Regions from separate parts of the Ensifer sp. EB106-03-01-XG145 genome, predicted to be linked through region 1. Evidence: riboswitches for the same ligand, from Rfam matches in the RefSeq annotation. Region 1 holds a riboswitch; the other holds the start of a gene.

Evidence for each region. Region 1 has a riboswitch for S-adenosylmethionine ahead of AC3WWH_RS02345 (O-succinylhomoserine sulfhydrylase). Riboswitches for the same ligand answer to the same signal wherever they lie in the genome.
Region 2: it holds a riboswitch for S-adenosylmethionine, as region 1 does, so the genes downstream of both, metA (homoserine O-acetyltransferase MetA) here and AC3WWH_RS02345 (O-succinylhomoserine sulfhydrylase) in region 1, are expected to answer to the same signal.

The regions. Positions count from the first base shown of each region.
Region 1 is NZ_JBYTEC010000001.1:472,422-476,627, forward strand. It holds gene AC3WWH_RS02335 (Hsp33 family molecular chaperone) at 1-10, shown strand, start outside; gene apaG (Co2+/Mg2+ efflux protein ApaG) at 32-424, opposite strand; gene AC3WWH_RS02345 (O-succinylhomoserine sulfhydrylase) at 663-1,847, opposite strand; SAM riboswitch at 1,894-1,972, opposite strand; gene AC3WWH_RS02350 (2'-deoxycytidine 5'-triphosphate deaminase) at 2,047-3,144, shown strand; tRNA gene AC3WWH_RS02355 (tRNA-Gly) at 3,226-3,300, shown strand; gene AC3WWH_RS02360 (transporter substrate-binding domain-containing protein) at 3,442-4,206, shown strand, end outside.
Region 2 is NZ_JBYTEC010000003.1:145,183-149,388, forward strand. It holds gene AC3WWH_RS11310 (RidA family protein) at 1-342, shown strand, start outside; gene AC3WWH_RS11315 (AAA family ATPase) at 455-1,294, shown strand; gene AC3WWH_RS11320 (NUDIX hydrolase) at 1,291-1,743, shown strand; SAM riboswitch at 1,971-2,048, shown strand; gene metA (homoserine O-acetyltransferase MetA) at 2,110-3,042, shown strand; gene AC3WWH_RS11330 (vWA domain-containing protein) at 3,046-4,206, shown strand, end outside.

The DNA.
Region 1 (4,206 bases):
TCCGCAGTAGCCGGCGCCACTCCGGATCAAGCTAGTTCAGGGTACGCACGAGCCCGGGTGAATCGAGCGAGAAGGCGGGGATGGCCACGTTGAAGGTCTCTCCGCCTTCCGCTTCCATACTGTAATGGCCGAACATCACGCCCGACGGCGTATCCAGCGGGCAGCCGGACGAATACTCATAGGTGTCGCCGGGGTTGAGCAGCGGCTGTTCGCCGATCACGCCGGGACCGCTGACCTCATCGACCTGCCCATTCTCATCGGTGATATGCCAGTAGCGGGTCATCAACCGCACGGCTGCGTCCGAATGGTTTGAGATGACAATGCGATAGCCCCAGACATAGCGGCCGTCATCGGGGTCCGACTGCTCTTCGAGATAGTACGGCTCCACCGTAACTTCTATGTCGCGGGTCAAAGCGCGATACATGGGCAACACCTTGCTTCGGTCTTTCAGGGTATTCTACAGCAAGATGGTTTCGTCAAGAATAACGGCAAGATTGTGCATACCCATTCTGGGGCAAGGGCTTGCGGGTATCCGGATCGGCTGTTCGAACCCGCTCGATCCCGCTGGTGAGGCCATATTGGATGGCGGGGCGCCCGCTGCATGAGCGCCACGAGGGATCGATGGCCGCCGTCTGTCGCGGCGGCCGTATCTTTTCGTTGCGTCAGGCTTTGACGGCCTCAAGCGCGCGGGCGAAATCCTCGACGACATCCTCGCTGTCTTCGATGCCGGCCGAGAAACGCACCGTGCCGGCGGAAATGCCCAGCTCTTCGCGGGCCTCGTCGGTCAGGTTCTTGTGCGTGGTCGTTGCCGGATGGGTGATCAGGCTCTTGGAGTCGCCGAGATTGTTGGAGATACGCACGATCTCGAGCGCATTCTGCAGCGCGAAGGCCGCATCCTTGCCGCCCTTCAGTTCAAACGCGACGAGGGTGGAACCGCCGGTCATCTGCTTGGCGATGATGTCGGCCTGCGGGTGATCCTTGCGGCCGGGATAGATGACCTTCGCCACCTGCGGCTGCTCAGCCAGGAAGTCGGCGACGCGGCGTGCGGTTTCCGTCTGCTGGCGCACGCGCAGCGGCAAGGTTTCGATGCCCTTCAGCAGCGTCCAGGCATTGAACGGCGACATGGCCGGGCCGGTATGACGGAAGTAGTCGTGCAGGTTCTCGTTGATCCATTCCTTGTCAGCAAGCACGACGCCGCCGAGGCACCGGCCCTGGCCATCGATATGCTTGGTGGCGGAATAGACGACGATATGGGCGCCGAGTTCCAGCGGCTTCTGGAAGAGTGGCGTCGCAAAAACGTTGTCGACGACGACCTTGGCGCCGATCTGGTTGGCAAGCTTGGCCACACCGGCAATGTCGATGACTTCGAGGGTCGGGTTGGTCGGGCTTTCCAGGAAGAAGACCTTGGTGTTCTTCTGGATCGCCTTTTCCCAGTTGGCGAGATCGCGTCCATCGACCAGCGTGCACTCGATGCCGTATTTCGGCGCCAGCGTCTCGACCACCCAGCGGCATGAACCGAACAGCGCACGGGCGGCAACGATATGATCGCCAGCCTTCAGCTGGCAGAGGATTGCCGCAGAAACGGCGGCCATGCCCGAAGCCGTGGCCCGCGCGTCTTCGGCGCCTTCCAGCATGCACATGCGCTTTTCGAACATGTCGTTGGTCGGGCTGCCGTAGCGGGCATAGATGAAGCCTTCGGTCTCGCCTTTGAAACGCGCTTCTGCCGCCTCGGATGTCTCGTAAACGAAGCCCTGGGTGAGGAAGATCGCCTCGGACGTCTCGCCATGCTGCGAGCGGGTGGTTCCGCCGTGGACGAGTTGGGTTGCCGGGCGCCAGTTTTTGCTCATGTGACGATCACCTTCAAAAACAAAAAAAACCGGCCGCAAAAACGGGCCGGTTTGACACCCGGCCTTTTTAGCTACTTGTTTAACGTGGCTGCAAGCCGACCGGCCAAATCACCACGGGATAAAGCTTCAATACTGCTAGGGTGCGCTTGCGTCAATTCCCGGAGTTTGGTTTTGTCTCGCAACTGGAAAGAGGACTGCAATGGCCCGCGATACTGGGATTTTGGCCGACCGCGCGATTGCCGCGCTGCTCGAAACGGGGCGCCTGAAGAGCGAGAGGCCGCTGGATGACGATCAGATCCAGCCGGCAAGCCTCGACCTGCGCCTTGGCGCCAAGGCCTTCCGCGTCCGCGCGAGCTTCATGCCCGGCCCGTCCCACCTCGTCGCCGACAAGCTCGACCGGCTGAAGCTGCATGTCGTCGATCTCACCGATGGCGCCGTGCTCGAAACCGGCTGCGTCTACATCGTGCCGTTGATGGAGAGCCTGGCGCTGCCTGCGGGCATGTCGGCCTCGGCCAATCCGAAGAGCTCGACCGGCCGCCTCGACATCTTCACCCGCGTGATCACCGACCGCGCCCAAGAGTTTGACAAGATTCCTGCCGGCTATAGCGGTCCGCTCTATCTCGAAATCAGCCCGCGCACCTTCCCGATCGTCGTGCGCCGTGGTTCGCGCCTGTCGCAGATCCGCTTCCGCATGGGCCAGTCGCTGCTCTCCGAACAGGAGCTGCTGGCGCTGCATGAAAGCGACGTGCTGGTGGCGAGCGAGCGACCGAATGTCAGCGGCGGCGGCATTGCACTGTCGATCGACCTCAAGGGCACCGGTCCGGAGGGTCTGATCGGCTACCGTGGCAAACACCACACCGCCGTCATCGACGTCGACAAGAAGGCGCAGCACAAGATCTTCGATTTCTGGGAGCCGCTCTACAGCCGCGGACGCGACGAGCTGATCCTCGATCCGGACGAGTTCTACATCCTCGTCTCGCGCGAAGCGGTGCATGTGCCGCCGCTTTATGCGGCCGAGATGACGCCGTTCGATCCGCTGGTGGGCGAGTTCCGCGTGCACTATGCCGGCTTCTTCGATCCCGGCTTCGGCCATGCCTCTGCCGGTGGTAGCGGTAGCCGCGCCGTTCTGGAAGTGCGCAGCCACGAGGTGCCGTTCATCCTCGAACACGGGCAGATCGTCGGCCGCCTGATCTATGAACACATGCTGGAGCGTCCTGACGGTCTCTACGGCCTCGGCGTCGGCTCCAACTACCAGGCCCAGGGCCTGAAGCTTTCGAAACATTTCCGCGCCGAGTAGGGATTTTTCACGGGACCCTCGTGCGATACCGCGCAAGGGTCCTTGACAGATCGTCCCGGTTCGGGAAATTTCGCAGGCATCGCGGGTGTAGTTCAGTGGTAGAACGCCAGCTTCCCAAGCTTGATGTCGTCGGTTCGATCCCGATCACCCGCTCCAATCCTTCCTGAATCCTCTTTTGCCCCGCTCGAGCGAGACCTATGGCCAGTTGCCCTGCGGACGGTTACTTTACCGCTCGATGAATCATCCCGCGGTTCCAAGCGCCGCCCCTGAGACAAGAACCGTGCCGGCCCGCTGCCCATGAGATTTCTTCCCCTGTTCGCCCTTTGCGCGTCCCTGATCGCAACGCCGCTTGCGGCCCAGCCCAGGGACCTGCCCATTCTGTTCGATGCGCGCGAACGCATCGCCAAGCCCGATCTCACGGGCCTTGCGCGCTTGCGCTTCCTGACGACGGTCGACTTTCCGCCGTTCAACTTCATCGATCAGTCCGGCAAGCTCTCCGGTTTTCACGTCGATCTCGTGCGCGAGATCTGCCGCGAGCTCGACATCGAAGCCAAATGCCAGATCCAGGCAGTGACCTATGCGGAACTGCTGCCGGCGCTGGAGCAGGGGCAGGGCGAAGCGGTTGCCGCCGGTATTGCCGTCGGCCCGGAACTGCGCCAGCGCTTCGGCTTCTCGCGCGCCTTCATGCGACTTCCGGCCCGCTTAGCCATCAACGCCAAGGCGGCCGGCGCCGTGACGGGTCCGAAGGACCTCAGAAAAAAAACGGTCGGTGTCGTGGCGGGCACCACCCATGAGGCCATGTTCAAGGCGTTCTTCCCGAGTATCGCGACCAAGGTTTTCCCGGATCGCGATGCCATGCTCACGGCACTGCAGAAGGGTGAGGTGCCGGCGGTCTTTTCCGACGGTTTGCAGCTTTCCTTCTGGATCTCAGGCACGACTGCCGGCGGCTGCTGCGCACTCGTCGATGGTGCCTATTTCTCGCAGCGCTTTCTCGGTGAAGGCCTGACGATCATGAACCGCAAATCCGAACCGGCGCTGACCCAGGCGATCGACCACGCGCTG
Region 2 (4,206 bases), on a different contig from region 1:
AAGACGGCAGGCTATTCGCGTGCCGTCGCGATGGGCGACTGGTGCTTCGTCTCCGGCACGACCGGCTACGACTATGCCACCATGACCATGCCCGAAACGGTGGAAGAGCAGGCGCGCAATTGCCTGAAGACGATCGAGGGCGCACTGAAGGAAGCGGGCTTCTCGCTTAAAGACGTGGTGCGCAATCACTACTACGTCACCGATGCCAGCTTCGCCGACCGGGTGTTCCCGATCTTCGGCGAAGTCTTCGGCGAGATCCGTCCGGCCGCAACCATGATCGTCTGCGATCTGATCCGCCCGGAAATGCTGATCGAGATCGAAGTCACCGCCCTCCGCGGCTGAGACCGAGCTTTTCTGCTCACGCCATCTCTTCTCAAATCGATTCCGATTTTGGCCAATATGCGATAGTCCATGGACACCGCCTGCTAGACCTATGCTGAACCGGAAGACGATTATGCAATTCGAAGGCACCGCAGATTACATCGCCGACAAGGACCTGATGATCGCCGTCAATGCTGCGATCCGGCTGGAGCGGCCGCTGCTCGTCAAGGGTGAACCCGGCACCGGCAAGACCGAGCTTGCCCGCCAGATTGCCGCTGCCCTTGGCCTCGATCTGATCGAATGGAGCGTCAAGTCGACGACCAAGGCGCAGCAGGGCCTTTACGAGTATGATGCCGTGTCGCGCCTGCGCGACAGCCAACTCGGCGACGAGCGCGTCAACGAGGTCAGGAACTATATCCGCAAGGGCAAGCTCTGGCAGGCCTTCGAGGCCGACCGTCGCGTGGTGCTTCTGATCGACGAGATCGACAAGGCCGACATCGAGTTTCCGAACGACCTCTTGCAGGAACTCGACCGCATGGAATTCCATGTCTACGAGACCGGCGAGATGATCGGCGCCCGTCACCGGCCGATCGTCATCATCACCTCCAACAACGAGAAGGAACTGCCGGACGCCTTCCTGCGTCGCTGCTTCTTCCACTATATCCGCTTCCCCGATGCCGAAACGCTCGCGCGCATCGTCGAGGTGCACTATCCCGGCATCCGCAAAACGCTGCTATCTGCGGCCCTTGCCGCCTTCTACGACATCCGCCAGGTGCCGGGCCTCAAGAAGAAGCCGTCCACCTCCGAAGCGCTCGACTGGATCCGCCTGCTTGTCGCCGACGAGGTCGATCCGGCCGACCTCCGCGTCGACGCCAAGACCATGCTGCCGAAGCTGCACGGGGCGCTGTTGAAGAACGAGCAGGACGTGCATCTCTTCGAGCGCCTGGCCTTCATGGCGCGCCGCGACGGATGAGGCCGGACGCCCACAAGGTCCTGATCTACGCCACCTGGCAGGACCACCTGCTGGTCTTCGACGAGCCGGACTTTCCCGAAATCGAGTTGCAGGTACCCGGCGGCACGATGGAGCCGGGCGAAAGCCCTGAAGCTGCCGCCTTGCGGGAATTCGTGGAAGAGACCGGGCTGACGCCATCGCGGGCCCTCACCCATCTCGTCACGAAGGACTACTCCTTCCGGAAGGAAGGCCAGACCATCTGCCATCGCCGGCACTATTTTCATGTCGCCCTTGCCGGCGAGCAACAGAAAACCTGGCTGCACCATGAAATGACGCCCTTTGGCGGTGGTGCGCCGATCCGCTTTCGCTTCTTCTGGCTCGGCTTAGACGAGGCTAGCCGTCGGCTCGGATACGGCATGCAGGACGGCCTAGATTATCTTCACACGCACGGAAGTTGCCCCTCACCCTAGCCCTCTCCCCGCAGCCGGGGAGAGGGGACGGAAATGGCGACGGTCGCCGCGAGACAATGATGTCCGGGCTTCTTTCTGGAACGGAAATGATCGGCCCCTGGGAGGCGCGAGCGGGTGCCACAAGCTCCCTTCTCCCCGCCTGCGGGGAGAAGGTCGCGGCAGCGGGATGAGGGGCCGCCCGACCGCCCGAATCGTTTTTCTTGACCCCCGCGCCCCAGTCGCGCTATCAAATTCCTCGTGGTGATTTGGCCGGCCGGCTTGCAGCCACGTTAAACAAGTCGCTAAAGGGCCGAGGAAAGTTGGATTTCCGAGGACCGGTCGCGATCAATCGCCGCCGGTTTTTTTGTATTGATCGAGTGGAAGCCCATGCCCATCAAGATTCCCGATACGCTGCCCGCTTTCGAAACCCTCGTGCATGAGGGTGTGCGGGTGATGACCGAGACCGTGGCGATCCGTCAGGATATCCGCCCGCTCCAGATCGGGCTCCTGAACCTCATGCCGAACAAGATCAAGACCGAGATCCAGATGGCGCGCCTGATCGGCGCCTCGCCGCTGCAGGTGGAATTGTCGCTGGTACGCATCGGCGCCCACCGGGCGAAGAACACCTCGGAAGATCACCTGCTTTCTTTCTACGAGACCTGGGACGAGGTGAAGGGCCGCAAGTTCGACGGCTTCATCATCACCGGCGCGCCGGTCGAGACGCTCGAATACGAGGACGTCACCTATTGGGACGAATTGAAGCGCATCCTCGATTGGACGGAGACCAACGTGCATTCGACGCTCAATGTCTGCTGGGGGGCGATGGCGGCGATCTACCATTTCCACGACGTGCCGAAGTATCCGCTGAACGAGAAGGCCTTTGGCGTCTACCGCCACCAGAACCTCAATCGCTCGTCGGTCTATCTCAACGGCTTCTCCGACGACTTCGCCGTCCCCGTCTCGCGTTGGACCGAGGTCAGGCGTGCCGACATCGACAAGGTGCCCAGCCTCGAAATCCTGATGGAATCGAAGGAGATGGGCGTCTGCCTCGTGCACGAGAAAAAGGGCAACCGGCTCTACATGTTCAACCACGTGGAGTATGATTCGACCTCGCTGTCGGACGAATATTTTCGCGACGTGGACGCAGGCGTGCCGATCAAGATGCCGCACGACTATTTCCCGCACAACGATTCGACCCTGCCGCCGCAGAACCGCTGGCGCAGCCATGCGCACCTCTTCTTCGGCAACTGGATCAACGAGATGTACCAGACGACGCCCTATGATCTCGCAGAGATCGGCACCGGAGAAAGCCAGGACTGACCGATGTTCATCCCCTTCTTCCTCGAACTCAAAGCGGCGAAAGTTCCGGTGACGCTCCGGGAATTCCTGTCGCTGATCGAGGGGATGGAGGCGGGCATCGCCACATTCGATGTCGAAGCCTTCTACTTCCTGGCGCGCACGGCGCTGGTGAAGGACGAGCGCCATATCGACCGCTTCGACCGGGTGTTCCAGCACTGCTTCTCCGGGCTCGAGGCGGTCAATCCCATGGAGACGGGCGAAGAGGCCGTCATCCCCGAGGACTGGCTGCGCAAGCTCGCCGAAAAACACCTGACCGAGGAAGAAAAGCGCCTGATCGAATCCCTCGGGGGCTTCGACAAGCTGATGGAGACCCTGCGCCAACGGCTTCGGGAGCAGCAAGGCCGGCATCAGGGCGGCTCGAAATGGATCGGCACCGCCGGCACCTCCCCCTTCGGCGCCTATGGCTACAATCCCGAAGGGGTCAGGATCGGCCAGGACCAGTCGCGCCACCGCCGCGCCGTCAAGGTCTGGGACCGGCGCGAGTTCAGGGATTATGACGACACGGTCGAACTCGGCACCCGCAACATCAAGGTGGCGCTGAAAAGGCTCAGGCGCTGGGTGCGCCAGGGGGCGGCTGACGAACTCGACCTTTCCGGCACGATCCGTGCCACCGCCGAGCACGGCTATCTCGACGTGGTGACGCGGCCCGAACGCCGCAATGCGGTCAAGCTGCTGATGTTCTTCGATATCGGCGGCTCGATGGACGATCACATCCGCATCGTCGAGGAACTGTTTTCAGCCGCCCGCGGCGAGTTCCGCCATATGGAGCATTTCTATTTCCACAACTGTGTCTATGAGGGTCTGTGGAAGGACAATCGTCGCCGCCGCGTCGACATCACCCGCACCACCGAAGTGCTGCGCACCTATGGCGGCGACTATCGCGCCATCTTCGTCGGCGACGCGTCGATGAGCCCCTATGAGATCAGCCATCCCGGCGGCTCGGTCGAACATTGGAACGACGAGGCAGGCGCACTCTGGCTTTCGCGCATGACAGCGCATTTTCCGCGTTCGATCTGGATCAATCCCGTGCCCGAACAGCACTGGGGCTACACCCAGTCGATCGGCATGGTGAAGAGCCTGTTCGAGGGGCGGATGTTCCCTTTGACGCTCGCCGGCCTGCAGGAT